Regions from separate parts of the Glutamicibacter sp. TV12E genome, predicted to be linked through region 4. Evidence: riboswitches for the same ligand, from Rfam matches in the RefSeq annotation. Region 4 holds a riboswitch; each other region holds the start of a gene.
The links. A riboswitch is a leader RNA that binds a small molecule or an ion and turns the genes downstream of it on or off. The one in region 4 is predicted to bind S-adenosylmethionine.
Positions count from the first base shown of each region.

Region 1: it holds a riboswitch for S-adenosylmethionine, as region 4 does, so the genes downstream of both, ACT7DV_RS02735 (hypothetical protein) here and ACT7DV_RS04135 (O-acetylhomoserine aminocarboxypropyltransferase/cysteine synthase family protein) in region 4, are expected to answer to the same signal.
Region 2: it holds a riboswitch for S-adenosylmethionine, as region 4 does, so the genes downstream of both, ACT7DV_RS02270 (O-acetylhomoserine aminocarboxypropyltransferase/cysteine synthase family protein) here and ACT7DV_RS04135 (O-acetylhomoserine aminocarboxypropyltransferase/cysteine synthase family protein) in region 4, are expected to answer to the same signal.
Region 3: it holds a riboswitch for S-adenosylmethionine, as region 4 does, so the genes downstream of both, ACT7DV_RS06065 (flavin reductase family protein) here and ACT7DV_RS04135 (O-acetylhomoserine aminocarboxypropyltransferase/cysteine synthase family protein) in region 4, are expected to answer to the same signal.

Region 1 covers NZ_JBQVVF010000001.1:607,833-613,081, forward strand. The annotation lists gene speB (agmatinase) at 1-518, opposite strand, end outside; gene ACT7DV_RS02720 (hypothetical protein) at 825-1,241, opposite strand; gene ACT7DV_RS02725 (helix-turn-helix domain-containing protein) at 1,338-1,901, opposite strand; gene ACT7DV_RS02730 (DinB family protein) at 2,077-2,661, shown strand; SAM riboswitch class IV at 2,734-2,846, shown strand; gene ACT7DV_RS02735 (hypothetical protein) at 2,860-3,126, shown strand; gene ACT7DV_RS02740 (VIT1/CCC1 transporter family protein) at 3,182-4,285, shown strand; gene ACT7DV_RS02745 (5'-nucleotidase, lipoprotein e(P4) family) at 4,282-5,100, opposite strand; gene ACT7DV_RS02750 (LOG family protein) at 5,246-5,249, opposite strand, start outside.
Region 2 covers NZ_JBQVVF010000001.1:486,114-491,362, reverse strand. The annotation lists gene ACT7DV_RS02280 (DUF1852 domain-containing protein) at 1-117, opposite strand, end outside; gene ACT7DV_RS02275 (LysR family transcriptional regulator) at 240-1,181, shown strand; SAM riboswitch class I at 1,414-1,504, shown strand; gene ACT7DV_RS02270 (O-acetylhomoserine aminocarboxypropyltransferase/cysteine synthase family protein) at 1,590-2,891, shown strand; gene ACT7DV_RS02265 (cystathionine gamma-synthase) at 2,891-4,105, shown strand; gene ACT7DV_RS02260 (AraC family transcriptional regulator) at 4,177-5,046, shown strand; gene ACT7DV_RS02255 (HNH endonuclease signature motif containing protein) at 5,110-5,249, shown strand, end outside.
Region 3 covers NZ_JBQVVF010000001.1:1,294,626-1,299,874, reverse strand. The annotation lists gene dnaB (replicative DNA helicase) at 1-587, opposite strand, end outside; gene ACT7DV_RS06065 (flavin reductase family protein) at 1,247-1,747, opposite strand; SAM riboswitch class IV at 1,845-1,962, opposite strand; gene ACT7DV_RS06060 (PaaI family thioesterase) at 2,362-2,778, shown strand; gene ACT7DV_RS06055 (dihydrofolate reductase family protein) at 2,824-3,414, shown strand; gene ACT7DV_RS06050 (PQQ-dependent sugar dehydrogenase) at 3,422-4,486, shown strand; gene ACT7DV_RS06045 (acetyl-CoA hydrolase/transferase family protein) at 4,483-5,249, opposite strand, start outside.
Region 4 covers NZ_JBQVVF010000001.1:907,586-912,834, forward strand. The annotation lists gene ACT7DV_RS04115 (shikimate dehydrogenase family protein) at 1-596, shown strand, start outside; gene ACT7DV_RS04120 (methylated-DNA--[protein]-cysteine S-methyltransferase) at 593-1,222, opposite strand; gene ACT7DV_RS04125 (RNA polymerase sigma factor) at 1,219-1,716, opposite strand; gene ACT7DV_RS04130 (histidine phosphatase family protein) at 1,812-2,372, opposite strand; SAM riboswitch class I at 2,484-2,578, shown strand; gene ACT7DV_RS04135 (O-acetylhomoserine aminocarboxypropyltransferase/cysteine synthase family protein) at 2,697-4,070, shown strand; gene ACT7DV_RS04140 (CoA-binding protein) at 4,070-4,564, shown strand; gene ACT7DV_RS04145 (DeoR/GlpR family DNA-binding transcription regulator) at 4,934-5,249, shown strand, end outside.

The DNA of each region.
Region 1 (5,249 bases), 300 kb from region 4:
CCGTGGGTGTATTCGGCGCCGAAGTAGGTGTCCCAGGTGTCCAGGTGGGCGTCGAAGTGCAGCATGGCTACCGGTGCGCCGGCACGCTGGGAGGCGGCGCGCAGCAGCGGCAGGGCGATGGTGTGGTCGCCGCCGATGGTGACCAGGCTCGAACCGTCCGCGGTCAGCTCCAGTGCCTCGTCCTGGATGGTTTCAATGGCTTCGTTGATGTTGAACGGGTTCACCGCGAGGTCGCCGGCGTCCACCACCTGGCTCTGCGCGAACGGCGAGGTGTCGGTGGCAGGGTTGTACGGGCGGATCAGGCGCGAGGATTCGCGCACGTGGTTGGCGCCGAAGCGCGCCCCGGGCCGGTAGGAGACACCGGTGTCAAAAGGCACGCCGATGATCTTGATGTCCGCGTTCTGCACCTGGTCCAGGCGTGGCAGGCGGGCGTAGGTTCCAGCGCCGGCGTAGCGCGGAATCATTGCAGCATTGATCGGCCCCAGATTGCCGTTTTCCTCGATGCGGACTTCTTTCATGTTCTTGCCCTCCTGGCACTATCCAGCAACTACCATAGTTGCCTAATATGAAACTTCAGTTTCCTATTATGCTATTTTGTTGGCGCGGTCACGTCAAGGCTTAAACCATGGAACTGGGAGATGGGGCGTGCAAAATGGCGGAATGCCGCCGGCAGGGCATTCAGGGCAGGGTTCTGCACTGCGGCTATTGGCAAGCTGGCCCACCCGGGCAAGAGCAGCTTGAGTGTTGGCCCCGGGGCCCGGTGCAAGATAGGGAGCTAGACCACTGGACCAGCTGGCTGGCGCAGCGGCATGGTCGCCGGGACCCTAGGCGTCGCGGAAGTCCTTTTTGCTGGCATTGACCAGCGAACGATCGATTTCATGGATCGCCACGCAGAATCCGGCGGACAGGATCAGTGACTTGAGCATGAGCTCGGAGAGGTCATCGGCTACGTAGACCAGTTGCAGTGGCCCGACCAGGATCATGAGAATGATGGCCCAGAGGGCGTATAGCCACGAAACGCGCGCCTGCGCCATTTGCGGAAAGCGGGCCCGCCGCCGAATGGTCCGCAGGCCGAGCACCACAATCACCACCGCGATAATGACCGCTCCGATGAAAAAGAAATTGCGCTGCGTGCGGATCCACGTCAGGGTTGTGCCGGCAAGAAGGCCGACAAGCACCGAAGCCCACCAGCTGATGCAGCGAAGCTGATCCCGTGCGCCAGTATCCTCGCTAGTCCTCACGCCACTCCCATCGATCACCGCACTGTGTGCGCACACCGAGCACACCATTTTAGAATACGCGCTCCACAGCACCGCAACGAAAAGGAGCGCTTGAAGCTAGAGGATCAAGGTCCAGGTCACCAGGGCGGCCTCATCGGACTCGTTTTCCCAGCTGTGCGGCTCGCGCCCAGGAAAGCTCATGGTGTCCCCGGCCTGGAGCTCAACACGCTGCTCGGGCAGCACGAGGGTGAATTTTCCGGCGATCACATGGAGCACTTCCAACTCGCAGTCCACCGAATACAACTCGGCTTCGCCAGAGCCCTTGGGAGCGATTTCGGCTCGGATCATCTGCACGCGCTTCTCGCCGCGCGGCGTCACCAGCTGCTCGGTGATCCCCTCCCCGCCCAGCGACACCCGCGGCGCTTCTTCCAGCCGCACCAGCATGGTTTCGGGCACTTCAAATAGCGTGCCCACCTCGATGCCGAGCACCTCGCACAATTTCAGCAGCGTCGAGACCGAGGGGCTGGTGAGATCGCGCTCAACACGCGAGAGGAAGCCCTTGGTCAGCCCAGACAGCTCAGCGACCTGGTCGATGGTCATTCGCTGCCGCTGGCGCACCCCGCGCAACCGCGATCCGATATTGATCGCAGCACCGCTTGATTCCACGGGCAGGGTCTTCATGCTTTCGCTCCATCACTTCGCTTGTTGTGGCACGCCAGCAGCCAAACGGGCGTACCGAAAAGGCTCCGGCGGCAAGTTTACCAATAGTAAACAGAGCATAGCGCGAGTCCTGCAAATATGCCGTGTCCCGCACGTTCCGCGCTCCGGATCCCTGCACGCTGGCTAGACTCTGATCATGGATCACAGCAAGGAACTGCTCCACGAATATCTCTCCGACGCGCGCGAAGCAGTCATCTACAAGGCCCAGGGGCTGAGCGGCCTGCTGGCACGCAAGCCGCTGACGCCCACCGGAACGCACATCCTCGGCGTCGTCCACCACCTGGCCATCACCGAGTACGGGTATTTTGCCCAATGCCTCGGCCGTGCAGTGGATGACCCCTATATCCAAGAGCTTCTGGATGCCGATGATCCGCAGGCCGACTTCCTGCCGCCGGCCCGCTTCAGCGCCAGCGAAATTATCGAGTTATACCGGGAGTCAACTGCCTTCTCGGATGCTGGCATCAGGGCTTTGCCGCTCAGCGCACCGGTTGAAGTGCCCTGGTGGATCCGCCGCCGGCACACCACGCTGGAACATCTCATGGTGCACATGATCGCGGAAACCTCCCGGCACGCCGGCCACCTCGACATCGTGCGCGAACAGCTTGATGGCTTCACCGGCTTGCGCCCCGAAGCGCCCAACCTCCCGGACTATTCCGCAGCGCAATGGGCCCAGCAGTTCGACTCGATCAACCGCCTCGCCATGGGTGATGACCACCGGTAGCCAGGGGGCCAGGTCATATTACGGAACGGGTCTTCATCGCGGGGAGCGCAGGCGGTAGTATCGCAAGTGTTGCTTCACGAGACACGGCGCCAAGCTCCGACTGGCCGTGCACCAACCCCAGATTCATGGGTGGTTCGGATGAGGAAGCGGTCCGTTCACACAATGTGCTCGGGCAAGAACACAGCGAGAGCGCATCACATGGCCTATTCCGTCCTGCCCATCGTCGACCGCCGAACCGGCCAAGTGCAATTCAAGGTCCGAGGACTCTGGCATATTTGCTACGTCGGCGATCCAATTCTGCTGGAACAGCTCCTGGCCCGCTGCGCACGCCGCCCGGTCTTCGATCCGGAAACTTCCGAGCTGCTCCTGGGCGTTGCCGCCGCAGGGGAACTGCAGGGGCGCAACGTCGCTTTTAGCCTTGCCAAATTCCCAACGCTCCATCCCCTTACTAAAATCGGTAGCTGACCCGTTCACCGAGTTTCGCCAAGAAATTCGACCTGCCAAGAGAGCTGTTTTCGTGATGTCGAACCAGTCAGCAACCGAACCTACCCGTGCCCAAGTCCAGCGCTGGCGAAAGTACCTGGCCGATGAAGTCGCCGAAGGCGCCATCTACCGCACCCTGGCCCAGAAGAAATCAGGGCAGGAAAAGCAGATCCTGCTGGGACTTGCCGAAGCCGAAGCGCGGCATGAGGCGCACTGGCGGGCCAAGCTGGGAGAACACGCCAAGCCTGTCCGCCCATCATTGCGCCGCACGATCTTGCGCTTCTTGGCCCGCAATTTCGGCTCGGTCTTCGTGCTGGCCATGGCACAGCGTTCCGAGAGCAATTCGCCGTACCGCGACGACAAGGACGCGACCGCGCAAATGGCCGCCGACGAACAGGTGCATGAAGAAGTAGTCCGCGCGCTGGCCACCGCCGGCCGGGCTCAGCTCTCGGGCAACTTCCGCGCCGCAGTTTTTGGCGCGAATGACGGCTTGGTCTCCAACCTCGCCCTGATCATGGGCATCGGCGCCACCGGGGTATCCTCCACCTTCGTGCTCTTTTCCGGCATCGCCGGGCTCTTGGCCGGAGCGCTATCCATGGCGGCCGGCGAATTCGTCTCCGTGCGTTCCCAGCGCGAGCTTCTCACCGCGTCGCGGCCCACCCAGGTGACGCTGACGGCAGCACCCAACCTCGATTTGGCGTCCAACGAGCTGGTGCTGATCTACAAGGCCCGCGGCATGAGCGATGAAGATGCAGAACACCGCGCCGCAGAACGCATGGGGCTTTTCACCTGTGATTGCAACCCTGCCTTCTCGCTGAACCCCGAGGAACGCGCAGAGGAACTGGAAAGCGAACACGAAGAGCTCGGCTCGGCCACCGGCGCGGCAGCCACTTCCTTCTGCCTCTTCGCTTCCGGCGCCATCATCCCGATCCTGCCCTATATCTTCGGTCTTGGCGGCTTGGCGGCCGTGGCCATCTCCGTGATCCTGGTGGGTATCGCCTTGATGATCACCGGAGCCATCGTCGGCCTGCTCTCCGGAGCCTCGCCGCTCAAGCGCGGCCTGCGCCAGCTGGCCATCGGATGGGGCGCCGCAGCGGTCACCTACTGCCTGGGCCTGCTCTTCGACGTACAGGTCGCCTAGTCCCACACCTCTGGATCGGCCTCCCAGGCATCCAGCGTTGCCGTGGACCACGATCCGTACGTCGGGTTCGGCAGGATGATCCACTCGTCGCCGAACTTCCGCGAGTTCTGCTCCACCAGGCCCCGTTGCTGCTCCAACGGAGTACCGGCGAAATCCTCGTCGAAATCGTGCAGCGTGTCGCCCAGCTGCATCAGCACCTTGTGGCCGCTTTGCACTTCGGCCCGGCGCTCCTGCTTAGGCGGACCCAGAAGCAAGACCTGCTCCTTGCTGGCCTGTGGCAACCCCAGCTGTTTTAGGCTGTCCAGCGTAGCATCCAGATTCTCGGCTCCACGGTCTGAAATGTAGAAGATATCCACGCCCAGCTGGTCTGCGCGGTCCAAGAATTCCTTAGCGCCGTTGATCAGCGAGGGATGCCCCTCCGTTTCCCAGGAGCCCCAGGTATCCCAAGTGGTGTAGTCATGGCATTGCTCCATGTCCCGGGCCAGCAGCGCGGTATTGTCGATGACTGTTTCATCAAGGTCGGTGATTATGGCCAGATCCTGCCCCTTCGGCGCGGACTTGCCCTTGCCGCTGTTGCTCTTGGCACGGGCTTCCTTGACCTTCTGCTCAAGATTCACTGTGGCCATCGCATAGGTCTGTCCCTGCAGCGCCTGGGCTTCTGCGGATTGCTGCTGCCATCGAAGCGCCATTGCATACTGGCTGACAGCGCACGTGCCAGAGGTCTCGGCGGCGGCAGGAGCCTGTGCAGCAGCCGCTGCATAACCTCCGCCCGAGCCGACGGCCAAGGCCGCGGCAATAGCAATAATTTTCCTCATTCTGGCCCCTTTGCGTCCATCCAAGAGCCTGCTGCAAGATTAGGCAGCGGCCGTGCAAGTCAGGCTAGCAAGAAAAGTGACCCAAGTCACCACTGATATATCTGTATTTCATATGTTGAACATCAGACTGAAAGGAGGATCGGTACTAC
Region 2 (5,249 bases), 420 kb from region 4:
GCGGCGCTCTCCACGTGCCAAATTAGCGAAGTTTGTCGTGGTGCGCGAATTTGTCGAAGGGGAGTAATTCTCGTCGAATCTAGTGGTGCCAATGCTGAAATTTAATGCGTCTGCCATGATGGCCAATCTGTATTTGGGAGGCCTGGGCAGGCCGAGGGGAAGTCGTTGCGTCAATCATGCAGGGTGATTCTTGATATCAGGTAACTCGATATAACTATGGATCCATATAGACTCTGGCTATGGTTCAGGGAACGAATGGCTTGACACTGCAGCAGCTACGCTATTTTGTGGCGGTAGCCTCCGAGGGGTCGATTTCGGCTGCCGCCGACCTCATTTACGTCGCGCAGCCCAGCATGTCGGCGGCGATGAAGGAGCTCGAATCACGGGTGGGGCGCACCTTGCTTGTGCGCTCGGCCAGGGGAGTGACGCTCACCGCCGAAGGCGCAGAATTCCTTGGCTACGCCCGGCAGGTCCTGGAGCAAGTGGAGTTGCTGGAGCACCGATACCTCGGACGTCCCTCCGCCAGGCGGCTGCTGGGCGTCTCCACCCAGCACTACTCATTTTCGGTGGACGCCTTTGTCCGGATGGTCCAGGCCAGCGGGGCCGAGGAATACCAGTTTTCGCTCCGCGAGACGCGCACCGAAGAAATCATCGAGGACGTGCGCACCCTGCGCAGCGACATCGGGATCCTGTACCGCAACGATTTCAACCGGAAGGTCATCGACAAGCTGCTGCGCGAATCCCGGCTGGTTTTCCACCCGCTGTTCCTCGCCGATCCGCACATCTTCATCTCGCGCAGCAACCCGCTGGCCACCCGGGACCAGGTCACGCTCGAAGACCTCGAAGACCTGCCGCGGCTAACCTTCGACCAGGGCGCGAATAATTCCTTCTACTTCGCCGAGGAGGTGCTCTCCACCCGCTCCAGCCAACGCGAAATCCAGGTCTCTGATCGCGCTACCATCTTCAACCTCATGATCGGCCTGGGCGGGTACACGATCTCCACCGGCATCATCAGCGACGAGCTTGATCCCTCCATCGTCGCCATCCCGCTGGCGATCGAGGAGCGCATCGAGATCGGATGGATCGGCCACGCCGCGATCCCGCTCACCGACCAGGCCCAGCGCTATCTGCAAGAAGTCCGCACCGTGGTCGCCAGCTTCGGCGTCGAGGTGCTCGGCTGAGCCGCCCTAGGCGTAACTCTCGGTCATCGAGCGCCGGTCCATCGTCATAAACTTCAGGCAAAACCCCTACATCACACCGATTCCGCTCAAAAGCTCGCGTCACAAAGTGGTGCCAGCCACCGCGTCATCATGACAACTAGAGGTCATATGAAGCCCGGCGGCCTTGTATGAAGCGCAGGGCTGTTGGCCGCTTGCGCCGTCTGCGAGCCATGGCCAACCATGGAGGAACAACAAACCATCAAGAGCGACTAAGAGATCTGGCTCGTTGACGTCGCAGCAACCATCGGGAAACCGAAAGGTGCTAATGCCAGGAACGATGGAGCAGTTCCGAACGCGCTTTCGCGCTGTGCCTCGTGCCTTTGCACGATGCCTATCGGTGCACTCCCTCGCAGAGAACGAGGAGGAGCCATGAGCCAAGGAACCGACGCGGTCCACGCCGGATACCGCCCGAGCGGAGAATTCCGCCCGATGCTGCCGCCGCTGCACAATTCCGCCGCCTACCAATTCCAATCGCATGCCGAGGCGATCGAGAAGTTCGCGCTGCGCCAGGCCGGCTTCACCTACTCGCGCACCGGCAACCCCACCGTCTCGATCCTCGAACAGCGCGTGGCAGCACTGGAAGGCGGAGCCCACGCGGTGGCCACCGCCACCGGCCAGGCCGCGGTGGCATTGTCCTTGCTGGCCCTGACCCAGGGACCCAAGCACATCGTGGCTTCTTCCTCGCTCTACGGAGGCACCGTGGATCTGTTCACCGACACCTTCGCCGACTTCGGCATCCGCATCAGCTTTGTCGACCAGGCCGATCCTTTGGCTTGGGCTGCGGCCATCGAGGATGACACCCGCGCATTCTTCCTGGAGTCCGTCTCCAACCCGCTGTGCACCGTGGCCGATCTTCCTGCCATCGCGGCCATCGCCCACGAACACAACATCCCGGTGGTCGTGGATAACACCCTGGCCACCCCGCTGAACGTGCGCCCTCTGGACTTCGGCGCCGACATCGTGGTCCACTCAGCCACCAAGGGCCTGGCCGGACACGGTTCGGTACTCGGTGGGATCGTCGTGGACTCGGGGAAATTCGATTTCTCCGACACCGCGCGCTGGCCGCAAATCGCCGCCCCGCGAGTGCGCCTGAACAACACTTCGCTGCTCGAACGCCACGGATCGGCCGCCTACGCGATGCTGGTCCGCTCCAAATTCCTGCACGACCTGGGCCCGACCCTGGCCCCGGCCAGTGCCCAGGGGATCCTCGCCGGAATCGAAACCCTGCCGGTGCGCGCCGCCCATGTGCAGCGCAGCGTCACCACGCTGATCGGTGAACTCCTGGCGCACCCGGGCATCGTGGCCATCCACCACCCGTCGTTGCCCACCCACCCAAGCTACGAGCTGGCCCAGAAGATCACGCCGAAGGGCACCGGCTGCGTGGTGGCCATCGAACTGGCCCACCCGACTTTGGTTTCCCCGGTGATCGATGGGCTCAAATTGATCTCGCTGGCCGCCAATGTGGGGGATACCCGCACCATGATTTCGCACCCGGCCACCATGACCCACTGCCGGCTCTCCGAGCAGCAGCTGGCCGCCGCCGGGCTGAACACTTCCACCCTGCGCCTCTCGGTCGGCTTGGAAGACCCGGCCGACCTGCTCGCAGACCTCACCCAGGCCCTGGATCTGGCATTGGACCAGGCCCTGGCCCCGCAAACCCAAGGAGCATGATGACTGGCTTCAACACCCAGGCCGTCCACGCCGGCCAGCACAAGGACCCGCACACCGGGGCGGTCGTCTCCCCGATCTACCAGACCAGCACCTTCATCCAGGACGGCATCAACGTGCTGCGCTCCGGGCACGAATACTCCCGCGGCTCGAATCCCACCCGCGACAGGTTCCAGGACCAGCTCACCGCGCTGGAAGGCGGGGCCGCCGGATTCGCCTTCGCCTCGGGCATCGCCGCCGAAGACGCGCTGCTGCGCGCGGTGCTCGAACCGGGCGACCACATCATCCTCGGTGCCGACGGCTACGGCGGCACCAACCGGCTGATCTCCAAGCTGCACAGCAAATGGGGGATCACCTCTTCCGCAGTGGAGATCACCAGCCTTGACTCGGTGCGCGCCGCGGTGCGCCCGAACACCGCGCTGCTATGGGTGGAGACCCCCTCCAACCCGCTGCTGGGCATCGCCGATCTGGCCGGATGGGCTGCCATCGCCCGCGAGCACGGCGCCCTGCTGGTGGTGGACAACACCTTCGCCACCCCTTATCTGCAGCGCCCGCTGGATTTCGGCGCCCACGCGGTGGTCCACTCCACCACTAAATACATCGGCGGGCACTCCGATGTGCTCGGCGGCGCGGTCATCGTGGCCGACCAGCTCTTCCGCGGCCAAACCCTGGCCGAAGCCGTGGGCTACCAGCAGTTCGCCGGCGGCGCGGTGGCCGGCCCGCAGGATTCCTACCTGGCCGCCCGCGGGCTGAAAACCCTGGGCCTGCGCATGGAACGCCACTGCGCCACCGCTTCCACGCTGGCCCGCTGGCTCGATGCACAGCCCGAGGTCACCCGCGTCTACTACCCGGGACTGGAGAACCACCCCGGCCACGAGCTGGCCGCTCGCCAGCAGCGCGGATTTGGAGGCATCGTCTCACTGGCCCTGGAAGATGAGGCTTCCGCCCGCGCCTTCGCCCAGTCCATGGAGTACTTCCAGCTGTCGGTCTCCTTGGGCGGGGTGGAATCCCTGGTCTGCTATCCGCGCGAAATGACCCACGCCTCGCTGATCGGCACCGAGTTGGAAATCCCGGCCAACCTGGTCCGGCTCTCGGTGGGCATCGAGGAGGCCGAGGATCTGATCGCCGATCTGCAGCGCGGGCTGGCGGCTGCCCGCGCGACCCAGCCTGCACGCCAACCTGCCACGGTGCGCGAGAAGGCCCTGGAAAACGCCTGATAACTTCGAACCGCAAAGATCGGGCGGCGCGCCCCTTCCCTGGAGAATAGTAGTTGGGGAAGGGTGGAATCATGATCGGAATTCTCAATCGGCTCGTCGGGCATATCGAGGCTCAGCTGCGCACGCAGATCAACCTCGCTGACGTGGTGCGCGCCGAAGGCACGACCGAATACCACGTGCGGAGGATGTTCTCCTCGCTGGCCGGCATGCCGGTCTCCGAGTACATCCGCCGTCGCCGCATGACCCAGGCCGCAGCGGACCTGCTCTCCGGCGAGGACCTGCTGGGCATCGCGATCCGCTACGGCTACGGTTCGGCCGAAGCTTTCGGCCGGGCTTTCCGGTCCGTGCACGGTGCGAGCGCGGGCGAGGTCCGCGAGAATGGTGGCCCCCTTCGAAGCCAGCCAATCATCAGGTTCAGCCTGAAAGTCGAAGGGAATAGCCCCATGGATGCACGAATAATTGAACGAGAAAACTTCCAGCTCATCGGATACGCCGCACAAGTGCCGCTGATCCATCAGGGAGCAAACCCGCACATCCAAGCGCACATTGCTTCGATCCCAGTCACCGAGCACGCCCGGCTCAAGGAATTGTCGGCCGTCGAGCCTGCAGGGCTGCTGCAGGTCAGCGACCAGGTTGATGCGGACTATCAGGAAGGGACCGAGCTGACCTACCTGCACGGGGTCGCGGTGCCAGCCGATGCCACGGTGCCTGACGACCTGGATTCCATCCAGGTGCCCGCTGGCCACTGGGTCGTATTCAGCGTGGCCGGCCCCTACCCATCAGCCTTGCAGGAGCTCTGGGCCTCCACGGCCACCTCGTGGTTCCCATCCAATCCGTGGCGCTTGCGCCCCGGCCCGTCCATTGTCGCAGTGCTCGATCGGGCCGCGGATTTCAGCACCGCAACCTGCGAGCTTTGGCTACCGGTGGAAGCCGACCGCTGAGCTTATCCACACACCGTCATTGCATGCCCCGCGGATCAACTCCCGCGGGGCATGCTCGTGTCTATGGATACAGCGCAGGCACTGAAGAATCTGGCTGAGGCGAGCGAACTGATCGCCTCAGCCACGGCTGTGCTCTCCGGTGACCTGCCCGCCGGCCACGCCGCCTACTTCGCGCTGCTCACCGAGCACTTGGGCCAGCAGCA
Region 3 (5,249 bases), 390 kb from region 4:
GTGGGCACGCCGGTGATGCCGTCGCCGGCGTTCGCGGCGTTTTCGATTTCGTCTACGGTGCCTTCGATGATGTCCGAGAGGCGTACGTAGTCTTCGCTGCTGCGGTTTTCCGCAACCTTGTAGACCTCGGCTTGCGCTTCATTGACGATGGCATCGACTTCTCCATCGGGCGAGTAGCCCATCTGGACGATGCGGGTTCCGGCGTCCACCAGGCGGCGCAAGACGGCGCGCTCGCGCACGATTTCTGCATAGTAGCCGGCGTTAGCGGCGGTGGGCACCTGCTGAATGAGGTTGTGAAGGTAGGCAGCGCCACCCACACGGGAAATTTCGCCGCGCTTGGTCAGCAAGTCGGCCACGGTCACAGCATCGGCAGGTTCACCTCGGCCGTACAAATCGATAATGGCTTCGTAGATGGATTCGTGAGCCGGACGGTAGAAGTCGGTTCCTCGCAGCGCCTCAACGACGTCGGCGATGGCGTCCTTGGATAGCATCATGCCACCGAGCACGGACATCTCGGCTTCGACATCCTGTGGCGGCTTGCGCCCTGCGTCGGATTCTCGTCCTTCGTAGACCGGCTCAGCACTCATTGCAGACACTTCCATCCCCTATTGACCCCAGGGAGAAAAATCTTCCTTGCCAGATGGCAACGTTCCAACCTGCTAGTTGATGCCAACTGTTCAATGGATTACGTCTGTGGATATTTCTGCCCCAAAGCCAACAGTAGGGCCGATGTCTACCCACGTAAACTCCATTATCCACAGGTCCTGTGCATAACATACCATCAGCTGTGGACTAGCCTGTTCACTGTCTGGGGAGAACCCTGTGGATTATTGTCAAGTACCCAACAGTAATAGTGATTGACTAGGTGTTTTCTGTTTTCACATCTGTGGACAGGGAAATGTTTTATTGAAGGTAGCGATATGTTCACAGTAGTTATCAACACCCAAAAACGCCCGCAATACAGGGATTATCGCGGTTTTCACACAGTTCTGCACATCTTGCCCACAGTCATGTGGATAACCATGTGGATATTCATAGAATCGCAAAAGGCTTAGTCACCGTCTCTTATAACGGCCAACTCGGCAGATTATGGCCAATAGTCCACATTTTCGCGAAGCGGCCGCCATACACACCGTGGATAACTATTTGCCTGGCGTTCAACGCGTCCCGAAACCCGACAAGGCCCGGTGCAGATCACCATCAGGAAATCCGCGCCGAGCCTTCGGGAAACTACCACTCAGAAGATCTAGACGAGCTCAGGAACTGGGATTGAATGAAATCGGGAATCATGGAAGATCTGCGGCGAGTGCTGTGATGTGTGATGCCCATGCACCTCCAAAAGCACAACCCAGTGGTCACCAGCTTCGACTTCATTGTAAATCGACGTTTCCAGCCAGAGGGTGGACTCTTCAATAAACAGAGCGCCCTGCTCAGAAACCACGGTGTCCACGCCGAGGAACCGATCGCCCTTCTTCGAAGCGATCTGCGTGCAGACCCCTCCATTAAGATCGCTGAGTACCGAAACACCAATGTAGCTGGCCTCGCGCAGTTTCGGCCAAGTGTTGGAGGTCTTCTGGACTGCGAACATCACCAATGCGGGCTCCAGCGAAACCCCCACAGTGAATGAGGATGCAACAATGCCGGTTTTTACGCCGTCCACTTCTGCGCACAGAGCGGCCACGCCTGAGGGATGTTGAGCGAAAACCTTGCGTAGGGTTAGCGGGTCAAGTTCACGATTCAATGACATGGCTCGATTCCTTCGGTTCTTGCCCACCGCGTCAGACCCAGCGGGAACAGCGGTTCGAGTTGATCCGAATCCGGTTGCCACTGAGGTTTCACGCCGTGCGCGGTACTTGTTCTGACACCATTTGGCGCAAAACCGAATCCTCACCTGGAGCACCCCACTACCGTTGAGAGGGTTGCCGATCAGCAAGCCAGGGCTTTTAGCTGATGCTCTTGATTCTGCTTAAAACAATATGGCCCATGACGAAGCACCGTCAAACAATTCACTTCTCAAATCGCAATATTCAACAAAATATTCGACAGTGGCTCAGTTTTAAGGTCACAAAACAGTCCTTTATTCACCAATTCGGCCCACAGTGGCACTTCAGTGGGCCGCGAGGGTGTGATCTTCGTCGTAACGCATTAACTTATGGCAGGGCTAAATATTTTCCGGCATCTGCGCTTCCAGGAAAATCGGCGCCAAGGTTCGCCATGGCGCACACCGAATGTGAAGATCCGCCACCAGGGATCATCCCGGAAGGATTGCCGCGCACTTCAACAGGTAAAGTGCGAATAATTGAACTGCAATCCCCACCGCTCGAACAGGCGCATCGCGCCCCAACACTTTTGGAGCCACCCGTGAGTTCCCCAGAACAGCGAATCCCCGACAAGACCAGCCGCTTCACTGACAGCATTGGCCTGGTCTTTGATGACATCACCGCCACTTCCGTGCGAGGCCATGCCGACCTCAATGAAGAGCACCACACCCCGTGGGGCGTCGTTCATGGAGGTGTCTATGCCTCCATGATTGAAAGCGCCGGCAGCGTTGGCGCCAGCTACGCGGTCTCAGAGCGCAATCAATTTGCTGTGGGCGTGCACAATGCCACCGACTTCCTGCGTCCCTCCACCGGTGCGCGCGTGCAGGTTGAGGCCAAGGCGCTGTTCCAAGGCAAGACCCAGCAGTTGTGGGAAGTCGTCATCACCGATGAGGCCAGCGGAAAGGAACTCTCGCGCGGACAATTGCGCACCCAAAACGTAGATATGCCCGGCGCCTGAGCGTATCCTAGGTGGCACCTAGCGGATCAGCTTCGGAGGCTTGCCATGAGTGCCACCTATACCTTTGACGTGTTCAGCAGCCTTGATGGCTTCGGCAGTGCAGGCAGCGATTGGGGTGGCTACTGGGGAAAACAGGGGCCAGAGCTGTTGGCCCATCGCCTCGGGCTCTACACTCCCGAATGCCGCATGGTTTTCGGAGCAAACACCTTCCGCTTATTTAGTCTCTTCTGGGCAGAAATCGAGATGAATCCCGAGGTTGAAGACGCGTGGGGCGTGGCTTTGCACGACAAGCCCGCCACTGTCATCTCCACCACCTTGGAAGAGCCGCTGTCTTGGCCTAATGCCACGCTGGAGCGCGCTGATGCCTTGGAAGTCGTAGCCCAACTCAAGAAAACCTCAGATGTGCCGCTGCGCTCTCACGGTTCCCTGGCCATGAACCATTCGCTGCTGGCGGCAGGTCTAGTGGACTTCATCCAGGTGAGCATCTTCCCGGTGCTGACCGGGCATAGCGGCTCTGCTCCGGTACTCGGCGGGGTCGACGACTATGACCTGGAACTTGTCGATTCAAAGCTTTTGGACGGCCGGATCCAGGAACTGACGTATCGCCCGACGCGCCACCAGCCGGCGCACGCTTAGCCGCTCGATGAAGCACATCCGAGACGCTTGCCTGCTGCTCGGCGCAGTGTTCCTCGCCGGATGCTCCACGCCAACACCACCTCCAAGTCCAGCTGCCGAATCGCAAACCGCTCCAGAACTACTGGCCACCGGCTTGGAAGCTCCGTGGTCCATGGTCTACGTCCAGGACAGCTTGCTGGTCAGCGAACGCGATTCCGGGAGGATCCTGGAGGTTTCGGAGTCCGGACAGAGCCGCGAAGTGGCCCGGATCGAGGATCTCGCAGCGATAGGCGAAGGCGGGCTGCTGGGCCTGGCCTTCCTCGCGCCGGACCAGCTCTACGCTTTTTCCACCGCTGAATCCGGTAACCGCATTCAGCAATTCACGGTGCAAGGCAGCGCCGGAAACTTGTCATTGTCGGCTCCGCGGACCCTGCTGGATTCCTTGCCCTCGGCCAATATCCACAACGGCGGGCGGCTGGCCATCGGACCGGATGGAATGCTCTACGCGAGCGTGGGCGATGCGTCCAACCCTGGGCAAGCCCAGGACCTGCAGGCGCTGGGCGGCAAGATCCTGCGCATGGCACCCGATGGAAGCGTCCCGGAAGACAACCCCCTCGAGAATTCCCTCGTCTACAGTTATGGGCACCGCAATGTGCAGGGCCTGGCGTGGAGCGATGATGGCACCATGTATGCCAGCGAATTCGGGCAAAACACCTTCGACGAACTGAACATCATCAAGGCCGGCGGGAACTATGGCTGGCCCGAAGTCGAGGGGAAGGGCGGCGCAGATCGGTCGTACACCGACCCGATTGCGCAGTGGTCCCCCTCGGAGGCCAGCCCCAGCGGCATCGCGATCCTCGATGGCACCGCCTACCTGGCGAATCTGCGCGGAGAAGTGCTGCGCGCGGTGGAACTGGACGCGCCGGCCACCGAGCAAGAGCTGCTTGATGGCCGGCTCGGCCGGCTGCGCGATGTGCTGGTGGATCCTGGCGGCTCGCTGCTGGTGCTGACGAACAACACCGACGGGCGTGGCCAGCCCGGTGCTGGCGATGACCGCATCGTGCGCCTGATGCCCCGCCAGACCGGCGGCTAGCTGGCCGGGCGCATATCCCCGGTCTGCTCGAAGCGCTGGTGCCAGGATAGGGCCTCGCCCAGCAGGTGAGGGGTGTGTTTGCCGTAGCTTTGCCTGCAAGCCCGGTCGAAGTAGTCCTGCAGCAGCCCACGGTAGTCCGGATGCGCGCAGTTCTTGATGACCAGCTGGGCGCGCTGCTTGGGCGAAAGGCCGCGCAGGTCGGCCAGGCCCTGTTCGGTAATCAGGATCATGGTGTCGTGCTCGGTGTGGTCCACATGCGATGCGAAGGGCACGATGCCCGAGATCTTGCCGCCCTTGGCGGTGGACGGGGACATGAACACCGACAGGTAGCCGTTGCGGGCGAAGTCGCCGGAGCCGCCGATGCCGTTCATGACATGGGAGCCCAGGACATTGGTGGAGTTCACATTGCCGTAGATGTCGGCCTCGATCATCCCGTTCAGGGCGATGCAGCCCAGGCGCCGGATGATCTCCGGGTGGTTGGAGATCTCCTGGGCGCGCAGCAGGATGCGTTCGCGGTAGTGCTCCACATTGCGGTTGAATTCCTCGATGCCCTCGGCGGACAGCGAAAAGCTGGTGGCCGAGGCGAACTCGATGGTGCCGTCCTTGATCAGCTCCAACATGCCGTCCTGGATGACCTCGGTGTAGGCGGCCAAGCCCTTGTAGCCACCGCGGGACAGGCCCGCCAGCACGGCGTTGGCGATGTTGCCGACGCCCGACTGCAATGGCAGCAGCTTCTCGGTCAACCTGCCGGCGCGGATCTCCG
Region 4 (5,249 bases):
TCAGTGGAGCAGCTAATCTATTGATCCGCCAGGGCGGAAAACTCCATGCCTACAACACCGACCTGATTGCGGTGGCAACCAAACTGGCCACCAGAATGCACGATCACGTTGTATTCCTCGGCGCCGGTGGCGCGGCTCGTGCAGCTTTGGTTGCGCTCAAAGAACACATCGGCACCGTCACCATCGCGGACCGTGATCCAGAAGCAACCAATCAGCTGCTCTCGCTGGCCACCCGCATGGGGGTCAGGGGCAAGGGCGTGGATTGGTCCCGGGCAGCGCAGGCCACAGCGCAAGCTTCCCTCGTCATTAATGCCACGCCTATCGGCAAGCATGCCGAAGACGGGGCTGCTTGGGGCACCGCGCAGCTGGCTCCTGGTACCCATATCTATGATTTCGTGTACAGCGCGCACACGACCGGAACCATCAAGGCCGCCATCGAACAAGGCCTGGAATATTGCGACGGTTGGGAGCATTTGCTGCTTCAAGCTGAAGCCATGGTCCCGCTGCTTGGCTTGCCTGAACAGAGCAAGACCCAACTCCAGCAATCGCTTCAGCGCATCCGCGCATCCGCGACAATAACTGAGCGAAAAGCCTAGAAGAGGGTGCTCGGCGGGCCACCGAAGCGGGGATTCTCCAGCGTCAAAAGTTCCGTCTTTGCTTCAAGTCCACCGAGATAGCCGCCCAGCGAACCATCGGTGCGCAGCACCCGGTGGCAGGGCAAGACAATGGGAATCGGATTGGTCGCGCAGGCCGATCCTACGGCGCGCACGGCTTTGGGATTGCCAATGCGTTCCGCCATCTGTGAGTAGCTCCACGTCTGCCCGTAGCCGATCATGCCCAGTTCCAGCTGCACTCGGCGACGGAAGTCCGTGGAAAGCTTCAGGTCCAGAGGCACATCGAAGTTGCGCCGAGTCCCCGCAAAGTACTCATCAAGTTGCCGGGCCACAGCGTCCAGGCGCGCGGGGTCCTTGAGGATGCGCGGGCTGAGCTTCTGGGCGAGCACCTGGAGAATCTTCTCATGGTCCTCTGTTTCAAAAGCTACCCGCACCAGGCCGGCTGGGGTGCTGGCCAGCAGCAAAGACCCTACCGGGCTATCAACTACGCGGTAGGAAATATCGACAAGATCTACGGCCTGCGCCTTGGCCCGCAGCTCGATCCCGAGTTGTTCCAAAATTTGGGCCTCTTCTCCGGTTGCTGAAGAGTTGGTCGGTGCATTAGTCATGATTTCTCCTGCCACAATGTGTCGTCGTCGAGCAATCGGCGAAGATTCTTGAGCCCGTCGCTGCCTGCTCTCCGCGCGGCGGCTTCAGTGCCGGACACCATTTGGGCAATCTGGGCATAGTTCAGTCCGCCCAGATATCTGTAGCCGACCACCAGCCGCTGCTTCTCGGGGAGCCTTCCTACTTCCTGCCAGAGCTGGAGATTCTCCAGTTGCAGTGCTGGTTGCGGCTCGCCATCAATCTGGTCCCACTGTTGATGGTCGAGAAGGAACTCCGGCTTGTTCTTGCGCAGCTCATCGATGGCCTTGTTCCTTGCAATGCGGACCAGCCAGGCCAGTACATTGGCGTCCTCGGCAAGCTGCGGATAGGCCTTGAGCGCGGAGAGGAAAGTCTCGGACCAGGCGTCCTGGGCGCGATGCTCATCTAGCAGGGCGCGGCAAACGCGAAGGACGTTCAGCCCGTAATCCTGGACTATCCGCTCAAACGGCACTTGCATGGCTCTCCTGAAGGTCGGCACCTTTACGGGCATTCACCATGTAAACGTATCGCGGAGCAAAAATGTGAGGTGCCGATTGGAAAAATCTTGAGCGCCTAGCAGCTCACCGGGTCCAGTCCCTCAGCCAGCTGGCGCAGGCGCTGGATATCAATCTCGATGGCTTCGCCATTGTCTACGCCGCGGGGCAGCTTGGTTCCGGCCAGGGCATCACGAATGGCGCGCATGGTGGCTCCATGGCTGACCACTGCCACCTTCCTGCCCGCATGCTCATTCGACAGGTCGATCAACGCAGGAATCGCCCTGCGCAAAATCTCGTCAATTGGCTCCAACTGGTCTTGGACCAAGGCTGATTCCTCGTCGCTCACCTGGGCCATGATCCGGCCTTCGAGCGGTCCGAAACCGCGTTCAATCAATTCCGGGACGGGACGGCCGGTCTCGATGTCCAGCTCCTGGGCAATCAGCGCGGCCGTTTCCTGCGCTCGGCCCAGCGGGGATGCCAGCACCAGGGAGAACCCCTGGCCTTGAAGGTCGCGCCCTACACCGCGAGCTTGTTCGCGTCCGGTGTCGTTCAGCGGAATGTCGGTGCGCCCCTGAAGGCGGCCGGCCAGATTCCAATCGGTCAGCCCGTGTCTGATCAATACCAGCGCAGTATCCATGGCTCAAGCGTACCGCCGTGCGCGGTGATCGAAGAATCTCCGGCATTACGTCCGATACGCAACGTTAAGACTCATAGTTAGGTCATGAACGGTCATGTTGCGAAGATTGTTACACCATCCCGAGCGGCTGAGAGATCTGGTTCGTTGACGCCGCAGCAACCTGCCACATCCGGTGGTTACGGTGCTACCGCCAGAAACGATGCAGCCGCTTATCTTGTTTAACCACAACAAGTTGCGACATTGATTCCGGGATTCCTGCCTCGATCGCACCACCGCCCGCCGGTGAAGCGCGAAAACCCCATCGACAAGGAGTCGTAAGCCAACATGGCAGATCACAAGTTTGGATTCCGCACCCGCGCATTGCACGCCGGTGGCACCCCCGATGCAGAGCACGGCGCCCGTGCAGTGCCCATCTATCAGAGCACCTCATTTGTCTTCAAGGACGCCGACGACGCGGCCAACCTCTTCGCGCTGCAGAAATACGGCAATATCTATTCGCGCATCGGCAACCCGACCGTAGCGGCTTTCGAAGAGCGCATGGCCTCCCTGGAAGGCGGCATCGGCGCTGTAGCCACCGGCTCCGGCATGGCCGCCGAGTTCGTCACCTTCGCGGCCCTGGCCCAGGCCGGCGACCACATTGTGGCCTCCTCGAAGCTCTACGGAGGAACCATTACCCAGCTTGATGTTTCACTGCGCCGCTTCGGCATCAACACCACCTTCATCGATTCCAACGACCCCGCCGACTTCGAAGCTGCCATCCAGGAAAACACCAAGGCCGTGTACACCGAAGTGGTAGCCAACCCCTCGGGTGACATCGCGGACTTGAACGGCCTGGCCGAGGTGGCCCACCGCCACCTGATTCCCCTGGTCGTCGACTCCACGCTCACTCCCCCGTATATCCTGCGTCCCATCGAGCACGGGGCGGATATCGTCATCCACTCGGCAACCAAGTTCATCGGCGGCCACGGCACCACCCTCGGCGGCGTAGTGGTCGAGTCCGGGAAGTTCGACTGGGGCAACGGCAAGTTCCCCGCGATGACTGAACCGGTGGCCAGCTACGGCAACGTTTCCTGGTGGGCCAACTTCGGCGAATACGGCTTCCTCACCAAGCTGCGCAGCGAGCAGCTGCGCGACTTCGGTCCAGCCCTGCCGGCCCAGTCGGCGTTCCAGCTCTTGCAGGGCCTGGAAACCCTGCCCCAGCGCATGGACAACCATCTGGCCAATGCCAAGCAGGTCGCTGCCTGGCTGGAGGCAGATCCACGGGTCACCTACGTGAACTACGCCGGCCTGGAATCCCACCCGCAGCATGCCCATGCCAAGGAACTTCTGCCCATGGGCGTCGGTTCAGTGTTCAGCTTTGGCGTGAAGGGCGGGCGCGAAGCCGGCTCCAAGTTCATCGAAGCCCTGCAGCTGGCCAGCCACTTGGCCAATATCGGCGATGCCCGCACCCTGGTGCTGCACCCTGCTTCCACCACCCACCAGCAGCTCAGCGCAGGCCAGTTGATCGCCGCTGGCGTACCCGAAGATCTGATCCGGCTGTCGGTAGGCCTGGAAGATGTCGAAGACATCCTCTGGGATCTGGACCAGGCGTTGGCCGCCTCCCAGGAAACGGCCTCTGGCTCCGCCAATGAATTTGCGGAACCCGCCTATGATGGCGCGGCGTGCGCCATTCCTGCAGCACCGAAGGGAGCCAACTAATGAGCACCACCGACCGCACCTGGGAAGGCCCGGGAGCCGCGCAACGGCTGAACATCCTGCGCGAAACCAAGTCCATCGCCATCGTGGGAGCCTCCAACAAGCCATCGCGGGCCAGCTACTTCGTAGCGACCTACCTGCTGTCCTCATCCAAGTACAAGGTGTACTTCATCAACCCGGTGCTCGATGAGATCCTGGGCCAGCCGGTGTACAAATCCCTCGCTGATCTGCCGGAGACACCGGATCTCGTGGAGGTCTTCCGCAAGCACGATGACCTGCCATCCGTGTTGGATGAGGCCTTGGCCGTGGGGGCGAAGACCCTCTGGCTGCAGCTGGGATCCTGGCATGAGGACGTGGCCCGCCGTGCCGAGGCTGCGGGCATGAATGTCGTGATGGACCGCTGCGTGAAGATCGAGCACGCCCGCTTCCACGGCGGCCTGCGCCTGGCCGGGTTCAACACCGGGGTGATTTCCTCAAAGCGCCAGGTGCTCGCCTAGGCGATCCCAGGCAGCTGATTCAAGTGGCGGACAACCTTTATGGTTGCCCGCTACTTGCGGTTTGCAAGGGGATTCAGCGAATTGCTCCCCATGCCGTCGGGCACGCACATCAAGTTGGGCGTTGATATGCCGTGCACCCCTTAACTGCCACTATTGAACGTCCGGGGACAGCCAAGGCAAACTATTTAAAGCTGATTTTCTCGGCGTACAGACCGTCTACTTGGCACAATGCCAACCAATCCCACGCCAATATGCCACTTAACCCAAAATTCCAACACTATTAGCTTGACGTTCCCACGCAATCGGGCATAAAGTCATGGAAACACAGATTCATGTGGTGCAGGTCATGAGGGATTGCGGAGGCACAAAATGTTCGCCGAAGAACGACACCGGCTGATCGTCGAGCAGCTTGAGACGGACGGAAAAGTTTCCGTCGCACAACTGTCCGAACGCTTCGAGATCACCCGGGAAACGGTCCGCCGCGACCTGGCCCAACTCGAATCGGAAAACTTCTTGCGCCGCGTCCACGGCGGAGCGGTCACCACCACCGAGGCAAGCACCCGCGAGGAAAGCCACCTGGTGCGCACCGCCATCCACTCCGATGCCAAGTCCCGGATCGCCCAGCGCGCCTTGAGCCTGCTGCCGGTCTCGGACGCCTCGGTCATCATCGACGCCGGCACCACCA